Thermogemmatispora onikobensis: one gene and its partner. The protein of the gene in region 1 interacts with the protein of each later gene in a pairwise test. Links are inferred from orthologs where the notes say so. Each region holds a gene or a part of one and is shown on either strand. Other genes may lie near its edges.

Region 1 (8,151 bases):
GAGCTTCTCTATAGAAGAAGCTATCCGGTTCTCGCTTGCCTGGCCTGGCGCTATTCGATGACGCGAGAGAGGCAACAAGAGAAAGGCAGGCACTCCCCCAGTGGGGGAGTGCCTTTGTGCTTTGGTTCGGTTGGTCCTCGTTCTTCAGTCCCTGGCTACTGGTACTGGCCCTGGCGATCGGTCCACTGCTCGATGCGTCGCACTGTCGGCGGTGGCGGCGCTGGCTCTCCACAGGTACTGCAGTAGCGTGCGAGGGGACGATTCATGTGACCACAGGGCCAGGGACGCAGCTGCTCTGTCGTTGTCGGCGGCTCAGGCCCTGAAGAAGGCGCGCTAGCAGCCTGGGCCTGGGCAGGCGCTGAGGACGAGGAGGCCTCACTCCTTCTTGGCGGAAGCCCAGGCTGGTTTCCGCCAGCGGTTGAGGCAGGAGCAGCCTGGTCTCCCTTGGAGAGCCAGGGCTGACCTCTGCTGCCAGCACTTCGTGGAGGGCCCCCGAACGGTACCAGCGTGTTCTCATCCTCCAGGTCTGGGGAGGGATAAGAAGATGCAGAACCAGGGGCTGACGACGATGCTGCCGGCTGCCGGGGAAGCCCGGAGAACTGACTGCCAGGACTTGGAGGCCACGGTCTCGGCGAGTGGGGAGGAGCCGATGGCCCGGCGGGCGCCGCGGTCCTCGCTGTAGTCTGCGGCGGCTGAGTCCCAGTTGGTGGCATCGAGGCATAGGGAGCAGCAGCCGATGGCAATCCCGGCAGCGCGCCCTGGCCTGGCCCTCTATGGGCCGGGCCAGAGGGATGGAGCAGGATACCGCTCGCAGCATTCACGACTGGGGATACGCTTGCCTGCCGGCGCCTGATCTGGAAGATGGCCCCCACAAGCAGCAGCACTATGATCAGAGTCCCCACGCCCCCAATCACTACGAGGAGCAACGGCAGACCCTGGCTCTGGCCTGTCGTCCCCGATGATTGCTCGTGAGCAGCCTGCTGCCTGGCATAGGTCAGGTAGGGCATCACTGCCTTGAACGCAGGATAGCGAGCTGCCAGGGTGGCAAACTCCTGAGCCGCACGATGCCAATGGCCAGGAGCAGTCGAGGCATAATCGTTGAACGCCTGGCTCCAGGCCCGCTGGAATGGCCCCGGCTCAGTATCCAGGTGAAGATTCTGCAACAAAGCTCGCGCGCTATTGCTGGCCTGCAGAAAACTGGTCCCCCCAGGGGTGCCAAAGCTGACAATCCCCACTACATGACCTTGACTATCGAGGGCTGGCCCACCGCTGTCACCTTGCTCTACATTGCCCCCCACCTGAATGACTTGCGCTCCGCTGTCGGTTGTCTTGATAGAGCTGACAAAGATGCGATTCACCGATGAAGTCAGAAAGTCTGTCGGGCGCATGCTGACATCAGCATTGCCTGGAAAACCGATAATAGTGAGATTGTCCTGGACCTGGACAGCAGAGGAGTCGCCGAGTTCAACGCTGGGTGTATCCTCCATAGCCACATGGATAATGGCAGTGTCCTTCTGGTTGGGGGGACTTTCTTGCTCAACGCGGTCAACGCGGGCAAAATAGAGAGCCGGCACATCACGCAAGCGGGCCGCACTTAAAGGACCACTATAGTCAGTGCTGAGGTAAACGGCACTTACAGGAGGCGCATAGCTGGGCGTAGAGGGAAACTGACCACTGAGTAGATCTTGCGCCACCTGGTCGGCGCTGAGCTGATTGCCACGCGCTAGCACGCTATTGTAGTAGGCGGTAACGTCGGGAGCGGCGGCTCTGATGAGTACAGCATTGAGCTCATCGCTATGAGGAGGATTAATAACGTGATCAGCTGTGAGGATATCACCGTGAGCGCTGATAAAGGTCCCTGTCCCAAGGGCGGCCAGGCCATAGCTGCCTCCATCGAGCGGGAAGGTCGCGCTGCGCCCATTGGGGAATTGCACCGTGAGCCGCCCGTTAATTTGGGTAACGATGCGCACAACAGCTGGTCGGGCAATATCAACCGCTCTCACCGCCGGGTCCTGGATATTGCCCCCCGGCACACCCTCGGCGCGCACCGCTGACCCTCCCAGAGCAATCAGTATGAGCGATGGCCCGCAGATGAAGCAGAACATCACCACGAGTAGAGGGAACAACCCTCTTGAATTGGCCTTTCTCTCCCGCCCATAACTGCCGCTGGCTCCGGCAGAGGTTGTTATATAGCGATTCATAGCAGGCATCCTGTCCCCGAGTCGAATATCACTGCGCTGCCATAACAAAGTCTATCATAGCACAGCGATACGCATGGCGTTCGATTTTTTCGCTTCCTTCACGGTCCAGGCCGAACAGGCCATTCCCTCCTTCCACGCTCTTCAGAAGAGCCTCCCCCTTATCTTCTCCCCTATAGATAGAACGCTCTAGCTGCCAGCTTCTTGGCAGCCAGGATCTCAATCAGGAGTATTGTACAAGATAGATAGGCAAAGATACATGAAGAGATAGAGCCAATACTTGCTGGAGGAGATTTCTCTTTTCTGAGAGGACAGCAAAGGTCTGGCAGCCAGGATGCAGAGCGCCAGAGATGGAGGGAAGGGAGAGGAGCGAGGAACTATAGCGTGCTCGCATAGCGTCCCATCAGAGCGCAGCTCTCGCGCGGCAGCGGCCCTAGACGAAGAGCTTCGACGAGGTATATAATTTACGGATAATAGCTATTCTTGCATCGCCGGCATAAAGGGGGAGAATACTGGCAGTGAGCAGCCATCCAATACCAGGCTCAGGCAATGGTGCTTCGGCCAGCGGCAGCTCTTTTTCACATCGGCGTGAAGGGCGCACGACGAACGGCGCAACACCAGCATCAGTGTCACAGAGCGCCAGTGGACGCGGATCTGCTGGTTCTTTTGACCTCAACGGCCTCATTGCAGAACTACGCGCCCTGTTTGAGCGGGACCGGCAGATAGCCAGCCAGCCCGATAGTACGCGCTGCGGCATCTGCTATCTGCACTATCGCTTGAGCGAGCTGCGCTGGCGAGAGGAAGGCTTCTACATTTGTCGCGAGTGCGAGCGCCTTTTAGGCCAGCAACCGATGCCGATGTTACGCAAGCAGCAACGACAGGGCTAGTCGACAGGGGTTCCTTTAGCCAGCCCGAGTCGCACCACAGAAGCTGGCAGCCCTGCCGAGACAAGCGCGCAGAGCAGGAAAGTGAAAGAAGGGCCCGCGCCAGCGTCAACGCAACGCCCTATTCCTTGCTGGTGCGGGTCCTCCCGTTGGCCTTAGACGACCTCTGGTTCCGGCTCCTCGATCTCCCCCTCGCGCGCCGGACGCAGGTCTTCAGGGCGATCGAGACGGTCCAGAAAGAGGATGCCATCCAGATGGTCGATCTCATGCTGCAGAATACGAGCAAACCAGCCCTCAGCACTCACCTTGATCGGTTTGCCCTCGACGTTCTGACCTTTGACCACTACCTTTTCGGCTCGCCTGATGTTATCTCCGACGTAGCCTGGAATGCTCAGGCATCCCTCTGTTCCCAGCGTCTCCCCTTCGGCTTTGGTGATCTCTGGATTGAAGATCGCCACTTTGTGGTCCTCGTACTCAGCGACGAAGACGCGAATCGACAGGCCGATCTGGGGAGCAGCCAGGCCCACCCCATGCGCGGCATGCATGGTATCAAACATGTCCTCCACCAGCCGCTTCATGGAGGCTTCAAAGCGGTGTACCTTCTTGGCTTTCTGCCTCAAGATTGGGTTTTCAGCCGTAATGATCTTGCGAATCGCCATAGCTCTTTTCCCGAGACGTATCCCGAATGAATTGCCACACAGCCACAGTCTGGCAGTCAATGTTATATAATTTGCGTATATATCCTATCACATGGGCATGCGATTATCCATAGACGGCGGAGGTGGAACGTGGGATCTGCGCCAGCAACCAGTGAGATGCTCACAGACAGAGTGGCCGCCTACATCGCCCGTCACGGCCTGCTTCCTCCCCAGAGTGAGATCATAGTCGCTGTCTCGGGTGGGGCTGATTCGCTCTGTCTGCTCCACCTGCTGCACTCGCTCTGTGGCGAGGGTAGGCCCTTTCCCACGGTGCGTCTATTGGCCGCCCACCTTAACCACCGTCTCCGCGGCGAGGCGAGCGAGCGAGACGCCCTCTCTGTCGCCCGGCTGGTCTCTGCATGGGGCATTCCTTTGACCATCGGTAGCGTGGATGTCCCGGCCCTGGCGCGACGAGAGAAACGCTCGCTTGAGGAGGCCGCTCGTTTGGCACGCTATGCCTTTCTACGCGAGGTAGCCCGGGGCCGCCTCATCGCCGTTGCCCATCAGGCTGATGACCAAGTGGAAACGATTCTGCTTCACCTGCTGCGTGGCAGTGGCCTGGCGGGACTGGTTGGTATGGCTCCCCGCCAGCAGGATATCATCCGCCCCTTACTGGAAGTGAGCCGGGCCGAGATTCTGGCCTACTGCCAGCAGCAGGGCCTCCAGCCCCTCGAAGACGAGAGTAATCGTGACCCGCGCTTTTTGCGCAACCGTGTCCGTCATGAGCTGCTACCGCTCCTTGAACACCTGAATTCGGGTATCCGCGAAACGCTGCGCCGTAGCGCTGAGGTTCTTCGTGTCGACCTGGAATGGATAGAAAGCTGTGTCTCGCAGAGTTGGTCGGCAATAGTAACCAGCGCCAGCGCGGAAGAGGTGATCATGACTGTGCCGGCGCTGCTTGCGCAGCCACTCAGTTTGCAGCGTCACCTGCTTCGTCGCGCCACGGCCCTGCTCTGTGGAGGGCAGTCCCCGTTAGAGCCGCGCCACTATGCTCTGCTTACAGCCTTCTTGCAGGAGGCCCAGCGCTCGCGGGCCGAGCGCTCGCTGGATCTGCCAGGTCAGCTACAGCTGCAGATCAGCGGGTCAAAGCTGCGTCTCTTCCACCATTCTCTGCGTCGGCAGACCTCTGAGACCACTGCAGGTGGCGAGACGCTCCTGTTACCCGTTCCAGGGGAAGGCCAGGTTCCCGGTACCCCCTGGCGCGCTCGGGCGATGCCACTGGCCCCCGAGGTCGAGCAGGCAGCACTGGAGGCGCTGGCGCGTGAAGACTGGGAAGCGGTCTGGCACCTTCTGCCACGGACACGCTATCTTGTATATATCGACGGCGAGGCCGCTGGCCCACTGTTGCAGGTGCGCACGCGCCGGGCGGGTGATCGTATTCAGCCTCTGGGCATGCAGCAGAGCCGTAAGGTCCAGGATGTGCTTGTCGACGCCCACGTCCCGCGCTCAGAACGGGATACGCTCCCGCTCTTCTTCGTCGACTCGCGCTGCATCTGGGTCGCTGGCCTCTGCCTGGCTGAGTCCGTTCGCCTCAGCCGTACTACCCGCCGCATTGTCCAGCTCAGCATCAGCCGCTAGGGCGAGCAGCGCTTTTTCATTGCTATTCTTCGGGAAGGGAAAAACTATGCACGAGGATATCGAAGAGATTCTCGTTACTCAGGAGCAGATTGAGGAGAAAGTCAAGGAACTGGGACGCCAGATCACCCAGGATTACCAGGGGAAGAACCTGCTGCTCCTGGGAATTCTGAAGGGTGCCATTCCCTTCATCGCCGATCTTTCGCGCGCGATTGATATGCTGCACGAAATCGACTATATGGCCGTCTCTAGCTACGGCAATGCCACGCAGTCGAGTGGTGTGGTGCGTATCCTCAAGGATCTGGAGGGGCCAATCGATCAGAAGCATGTGCTGATTGTCGAGGATATCGTGGATAGCGGCCTGACGCTGCATTATATGCTAGACCTCCTGCGCCAGCGACATCCACTGAGCCTGCGCGTCTGTACCTTGCTGTACAAGGAGCGCGAACGCGCTAAGTCCCTGGAGCTGGCCTACATCGGCTTTCGTATCCCCAATCTGTTTGTGGTTGGCTACGGCCTCGATTATGCCCAACGCTACCGCAATCTGCCCTACATCGGCGTCTTGAAGCCCGAGGTGTATCAGAACAATCAGAAACCAGAGCGCCAGCATAAAAGTCCAGCAGAAAACAGCTAGCGCTTCCGTTCTCTCTCAGATCGCGATCGATCATTAAAATAGCGCATGCTTGGTGCAGAGGGAGCCTGCTTTGTGCTATAATTCCTCATAGGATCAGAAGGGCGTTCGAGGAGGAAGGCGATGCAGATCACAGTTTGTAACCTCGGCCCATTGCGACGGGCAGAGATCGTCATGAAGCCCCTGACGGTCTTTGTCGGGAAGAACAATACGGGTAAAACCTGGCTGGCCTATACGATTGCAGGCTCCCTCGGGCGCTATAGCTGGAGCCGCTACCTCAGCGCCTACTTGAGTGGGCAGACGCGCCAGAAGTATCGCCCTCTCGATCAGTTGGTACGGCGCGTTGCCGAGCAGAGCAGTGGGTTCCTCGATCTGCTGGACTTCGCCGAGGAGCACGCCGAGCGTTTCCTCAACGACCTGCTCCTGGGCGTACCGGAATGGCTGCCGCTCTTCTTGGGCAGCGACCACGCGCGTTTCGAGGAGTTGACTCTCAGCATCGATATCGCAGCATTTAAGCCGGAGCTCCTTCGAAGGCTGCTCCTGGCCAGCGTCAGCGATTATATCGGGGGAGACAAGGAGGATGCCCCCTTGAAAGCCTTGAAGGAGAGTGGAGAGGCCCGCCTCTATTTCTACCCAGGCCAGAATGTGAGCGAGCGCCTTCCCCGTCGAGAAATCGCGGGCTTCGTGAATGGCATCGTCTTCCGCGAGATCCTCCAGGCCTTCTGGCGCAATATCAGCTATTTCCCGACCGAGCGCAGCAGCATTATCTACGAGCGCTTTATCTCTTTACCTCCTTCAGTGAGGAACAAACGAGGCCACCGGACAACCGATACCAGAGGTTTATTGGAGCGCTTGCTGACAGCCCTCTCAGAGCAACAGCCGCGTCTCGTGCCTGTGCCCATCGCCGACTTCGTCGAGATCGTCTGGCGCTTCCATCGCCAGAGTAGCCTGAGTCTGAGCCAGGTAGAGGACCAGGCTGCAGCCAGTCGCAGCCCTTACTTGGAGTTGGGCGCTCTTCTGCAAGAGGAGATTCTGGAGGGAACACTCGACTTTACCCCCGCCGAAGCCGGCACGGCGCGCGAGATTCTGTTTTGCCCTATCCCAATGGCCGCCTCTCCTGAGCCGACGCCCCGAACAGAGCTGGAATTATCCGTCTCCTCCTCGATGGTGAAGGAGCTTTCTTCGCTGGCCCTCTATCTGCGCTATCTGGCTCGCCCGGGCGAGCTGCTCGTCATTGATGAGCCGGAAATGAACCTCCACCCGGAAGCTCAGGTCAAAATGATCGAGCTGCTGGCTATGCTGGTGAATGCCGGCTTGCAGATCATGATAACTACTCACAGCACCTATATGATTGATCACTTGATCAATCTGCTGGCCGCCGCCAGACACCCGCAGGAGCGTCACGATGAGCTGGCCTCGCTCTTTTTCCTTCAGCGCAAAGAGGCCTTTCTCGCTCAGAATCAGGTCGCCGTCTACCACATCCGCGACGATGGCGAGGCTGTCAATATCCTCGATGAAGAGGGCATCATTCATTGGCGCACCTTTAGCGAAGTGACGCGCCTCGTCGAGCGCATCCACTTCGAAGTGGCCGATTAAGGGTAAGGGAGAAAAAGATCACCCTTCAGTTCAGCAGGAAGGAAGCTGACACGCTATGCCGCTGACACGTCTGCTGCTCATCGGCGCAAACTCTTCAAAATGTATCAACGGCGAAAAGGGAGACAAGGTCGTCATCGCACCTAAAAATCAGAAGGCGAAAGCCAACTTTGGCCATCTGGACGACCCTTACGCCGGCGAGGTCATTCTCTGTTTCCAGCTCGACGACGGTAGCGATCAGGCCCGTGAGCTGCTCCGCAGCCTGGGCATCAGAGACGGCGATCGCCGCTGCGATGGCCTCATCTTCTACAGCCGGGATGGCTCTCCAGAACGCACCATCTGCCTGGTTGAGCTGAAGCATAGCCGCGTCGAGGAGGCCGCTGCCCAGCTCATCCGTACTCGCCAATGTATCGAAGATCTCCTATGTAAAGACTGCGGAGAGCCAGGGAAAAAGTATATCCAGCGACTGCAGTGGAAAGCCTGTCTCTACCGCCACGGAGCCTCACCTGACGAGACGAGTAAAGTTCTGAGAGAGCTGCGTCACTATTTCAAGCACTATTATTCATGTGATC
Region 2 (4,445 bases), on another replicon or contig:
ACGGTCGGGTTGCCCGAGTTTCGCCAGTTGATTCAGTATGCTATCGATCACCACCTGGGCACGATCGTCTCCCAAAGCTGGGGGGCTTCCGAGGTAACGCTGGAGGATGCTGCTGGTCAGCAGGAGATCCAAGAGTGGAACGCCCTGCTCCAGCGGGCGACATTAGAGGAGCATATGACTTTCTTCAGCTCTTCGGGAGACAACGGCGCCACCGATTACGCCGATTTGAATATGTCGCGGCTCTCGCCCAAGGCCACGACCAGTTTCGCCGCCGACGTGCCCTGGGTGACTAGCGTGGGGGGGACAACGTTGCTGCGCCAGGGGCAGCAGGTCCATGAGATCGGCTGGAGTAAGAGCGGTGGCGGCTTCAGTCGCTTCTTCCCGGAGCCAGCCTATCAGAAGTCCCTGCCTGCCGCTACTCAGGCAGCCTTCCAGGGCCGACGTGGCATTCCCGATGTGGCCGCTGCTGCTGACCCGGCAACCAACCTGGCTTTCTACTTCAACGGCGTCTGGGAGACGGTCGGTGGGACCAGCGCCTCCGCTCCAATGTGGGCAGCCCTGGCGGCGATTGCCAATCAGATGGCCGGTCATCCACTCGGTTTTCTGAACCCAGCCCTGTATACCATTGCTGCTTCAGCGAACTACCAGCGCGATTTCCACGATATTACTGTGGGAGATAACAGCGTCGACCAGGGTGTGAATGTGCCCGGTTACCCCGCCGAAGCAGGCTGGGATGCTGTGACCGGGCTGGGCAGCCCCAATGCACAATACCTCATTCCCGATCTGATTCGCACCCAGGCAACCCTGGCAGCAGCAGGTCAGTAATCCGCCGCCGGCCAGGGAGCAGGCGGGCTGCCAGACAAAGCTGGCGCACCTTGAACGGATAGGTTTGCCCAGGTGCGCCAGTCCGTCTGTCAATCGGCTGCTGACCTCAGCAGGGGCCAGACCCTCCTCCCCAGACCCTGGTCAGAGCAGGCCCTTCCTGACACATAGCTCTGCGTTTAACAGGGAGCCACCCGCTGCACCGCGGATAGTATTATGGGCCAGGGCGACAAATTTATAGCTCAAGACGGGGCAGGGACGCAGGCGCCCCAGGGTGACCGCCATTCCCCGACCCGCATCGCGATCGTGCAGCGTCTGTGGACGATCCTCTTCGCTGCGGTAGATCAGCGGTGGCAGAGGAGCGCTCGGCAGTTGCAAACGCTGCGGTTCAGGCAGGAAGTGCTCCCAGGCCGAGATCACCTCTTCGGGTGAGGCCTGGCGCTCTAGCTCGACGCTCACGCACTCCAGGTGGCCCTCGCGCGTGGCGATACGATTGCAGTGCGCGCTCACAACCAGTGGCGCCCAGTTGAAACCCTCTTCTTCACGCCACTCGCCCAGCATCTTGAGCGTCTCGCTCTCAACCTTCGGCTCCTCACCAGAGATGAAAGGAATGGCGTTGTCGAGAATATCGTAGGAGGGCAGACCTGGATAGCCAGCCCCAGAGATCGCTTGCAGGGTCGTCACCAGAACTTTGCGCAGGCCAAAGGCTTGCTGCAAGGGCTTAAGCGCCATCACCAGCGGCGTGGCCGAACAATTCGGATTCGTCACAATGCAGCCGCTCCAGCCCCGACGTTTGCGCTGCTGCTGAATGGCCAGGGCATGCTCAGCATTGACCTCGGGCACCAACAGTGGTACATCAGGCTCCATGCGGTAGCTCTTGGCATTGCTGAAGACGGCCACGCCGGCCCGTGCAAAAGCAGCCTCGACCTCACCAGCCACCTCAGCTGGCAGAGCCGAGAAGGCGATCTTGATCTCTGGCAGGGCCTCCGGGCGGCAAGGCAAGACCGGCAGCCGGGCTACCTGCTCGGGCATGCTGCCACCAAGACGCCAGCGCGCTACCTCGCCATAGGGGCGCCCCCCGTGCACGTCAGAGGCCGCCAGAGCTACCAGCTCGAACCAGGGATGGCCTTGCAATAGCTCGATGAAGCGCTGCCCTACCATGCCAGTCGCCCCGAGCACCGCCACCGGGAGACGTTGTTGCATCTGTTGCATCGTCAAGGCATCCTCCTTTGCCCATGCCTTCTACTCGCGCGTCCTCTCGATTCTAGCGGGCCTTCAGCGCTTCCAGACGCTTTTCATGGGCCGGATGGCGTACAAGAGGAATCACCGGCGCGATCAAATCTCGATGGAGGCAGCGCAGAGCACGCTCGCTGTCACCATCTTCAACGATGAGAATAATGCCCTGCTCGGAAGCACCCTGGGAGATAACGGGAATGCGCTCGCGCGCCAGCGCGCTGATCGCCCGGGCCGGACTCATCGGATCGCTCGTAAAACCAGAGCCGAGGCAGGCACAGGCCGCCAGACCCGGGCGACAGCTAACTCGCCAGTGACCCAGGTCATGCTGAAGCAAGGAGACAACAGAGGCCGCGGCCTGCTCTTCGACCATAAACGAGAGATGATGACCAGAAGAGGAGCAGATGGCCACGGGGGCCGCCCCAACGCGAGCCGCCAGAGCAAAGACTTGACCAGCGTTCTCGGGAGCACCAAACATGTTGGTACTCTCAACGGTCACCAGGGCCAGGCGCCGCCGAACGGTGATGGCCGTGGCCCCACTGTGATACTTGCCCTCCGGCCCAATGAGCGTGCCGTGCATCTGTGGCCGGAAGGTGTTACGCACACGCACAGGGATATTGCGCTGGGCTACCGGGATCAGGGTGCGCGGATGCAAGACTTTTGCCCCAAACCAGGAGAGGCGCGCCGCCTCCGCATAGGTCAAGGCCGGCAGTAGACGCGCATTGGCAACGATGCGCGGGTCGGCGGACATGACCCCATCCACGTCGGTATAGATGGCAACTTCGCAGCAGTCGATCGCGGCCCCAATGACAGTGGCAGAGTAGTCGGAGCCGTTGCGCCCCAGGGTTGTGACCAGACCAGCAGGTGTGCGCCCGATAAAGCCCGGGGCCACCGGGACCGTCCGCCCCCGCCCCTGGAGCAAAGGCAGCAGCAGCTGCTGCGCCCGCGCGCGCGTTTCCTCTTCCAGCGGCTCAGCGCCAATGACAGCGCCCGGCTCGCTCGGCGCATGGCCCTGCGGCTCTCCCGTTACGATAACCTCTTCACGCACTGGAGCAGCCGCTACTCCCGGCAGGCTGAGATCATTGATGGCAGCAGCCAGCAAGAGCACCGAGAGACGCTCACCCCAGGCCGCTACGGCGTCGACATAGCCCTCACAGCCAGCGGCCTCACGCTCCAGCCCGGCCAGCGCCTCTTCGAGAGTGGCGCGCAGCTCCGCCAGGCGCATTCCATCATGAACAGCCTTCTCAGCGGCCTGAAGATGCCGATCACGTAGAGCCGCCAACTCGCGGCGCCACTCGAGGCTCTCGCCCCGCCGGGCAAAATGGGCAATGCGCAGCAGCTGATCTGTAATGCCCGACATCGCTGAGACCACCACGACGGGGAAAGGCGCCCCCTCGTTGAGAGCTTTACTGGCCGCCTGAGCCACAATCTGAGCAACACGGCGAATACGCTCGCCACTGCCAACAGAGGTACCACCAAACTTTAGCACACAGAGCGAACACTCAACATCCATTGACAATCACCCTTTATCTCCCAGGCGAGGCACCACTTGCTGGCCTCGCTTCTTCCTACGCAACACCAAGCGGCTCGCCAAGTTTGGTCGAGACCGCACGCAACGCCTGATCCAGATCTTCAATCAGATCTTCAACTGTCTCCAGGCCAATCGACAGGCGAATAAAATCGGGGGTTACGCCCGTTTCGAGCTGCTCATCGGGGGTCAGCTGCGAGTGAGTGGTGCTGGCCGGATGGATGATCAGTGACTTGGCGTCGCCCACATTCGCCAGATGAGAGAACAGCTCTACATGGCGAATCAGCATCTTACCGGCTTCCAGTCCTCCCTTGATCCCAAAGCCCAGAATAGCCCCATAGCCGTGCGTCAGATAGCGCGCCGCCAGCTCGTGCTGAGGATGGCTGGACAGGCCAGGGTAGCTGACCCAGCTCACCGCTGGGTGCTCCTCTAAAAACTCAGCGATACGGAGGGCGTTCTGGCTATGGCGCTCCATGCGCAAGGGAAGCGTCTCCAGCCCTTGCAGGAAGAGCCAGGCATTGAAAGGACTGACAGCGGCGCCAATATCGCGCATCAACTGTACGCGGGCCTTGATGATATAGGCGAGCGGCCCAAAAGCCTCGACATAACGCAGACCATGATAAGAGGGGTCCGGTTCAGTAAAGGCCGGGAAGCGGCCATTGGCCCAGTCAAACTTGCCGCCATCAACAATTACCCCGCCGATGGAGGTGCCATGTCCGCCGATGAACTTGGTGGCCGAATGCACCACAATATCAGCCCCATGCTTGAGCGGCTGCAACAAATAGGGCGTAGGTAAGGTATTATCAACAATTAAAGGAACACCGTATTCATGGGCAATGGCAGCTACTGCCTCGATGTCAAG

The links. Proteins that work in one complex are often made in the same cells at the same time.
Region 2: the proteins of def (region 1) and asd interact in binary tests that used the Escherichia coli proteins (3 or more experiments, as listed by UniProt). The link is inferred for Thermogemmatispora onikobensis from one-to-one orthologs.

The regions. Positions count from the first base shown.
Region 1 is NZ_BDGT01000058.1:13,848-21,998, reverse strand. The notes cover bases 1,990-4,968. They hold def (peptide deformylase), read right to left. Parts: upstream 3,742-4,968; coding sequence 3,238-3,741; downstream 1,990-3,237. Other genes in these bases: tilS (tRNA lysidine(34) synthetase TilS), read left to right, coding at 3,898-4,968; BGC09_RS19100 (hypothetical protein), read left to right, coding at 2,717-3,085; BGC09_RS19105 (S1 family peptidase), read right to left, coding at 1,990-2,201. In the rest of the region: more of BGC09_RS19105, read right to left, coding at 156-1,989; more of tilS, read left to right, coding at 4,969-5,358; hpt (hypoxanthine phosphoribosyltransferase), read left to right, coding at 5,405-5,989; BGC09_RS19080 (AAA family ATPase), read left to right, coding at 6,110-7,582; BGC09_RS19075 (hypothetical protein), read left to right, coding at 7,638-8,151. UniProt on the Escherichia coli protein: Removes the formyl group from the N-terminal Met of newly synthesized proteins. Requires at least a dipeptide for an efficient rate of reaction. N-terminal L-methionine is a prerequisite for activity but the enzyme has broad specificity at other positions.
Region 2 is NZ_BDGT01000038.1:28,177-32,621, reverse strand. Bases 1-2,944 are described here. They hold asd (aspartate-semialdehyde dehydrogenase), read right to left. Parts: upstream 2,035-2,944; coding sequence 967-2,034; downstream 1-966. Other genes in these bases: BGC09_RS16055 (aspartate kinase), read right to left, coding at 2,087-2,944; BGC09_RS16065 (S53 family peptidase), read left to right, coding at 1-825. Outside these bases: more of BGC09_RS16055, read right to left, coding at 2,945-3,568; BGC09_RS16050 (homocysteine synthase), read right to left, coding at 3,624-4,445.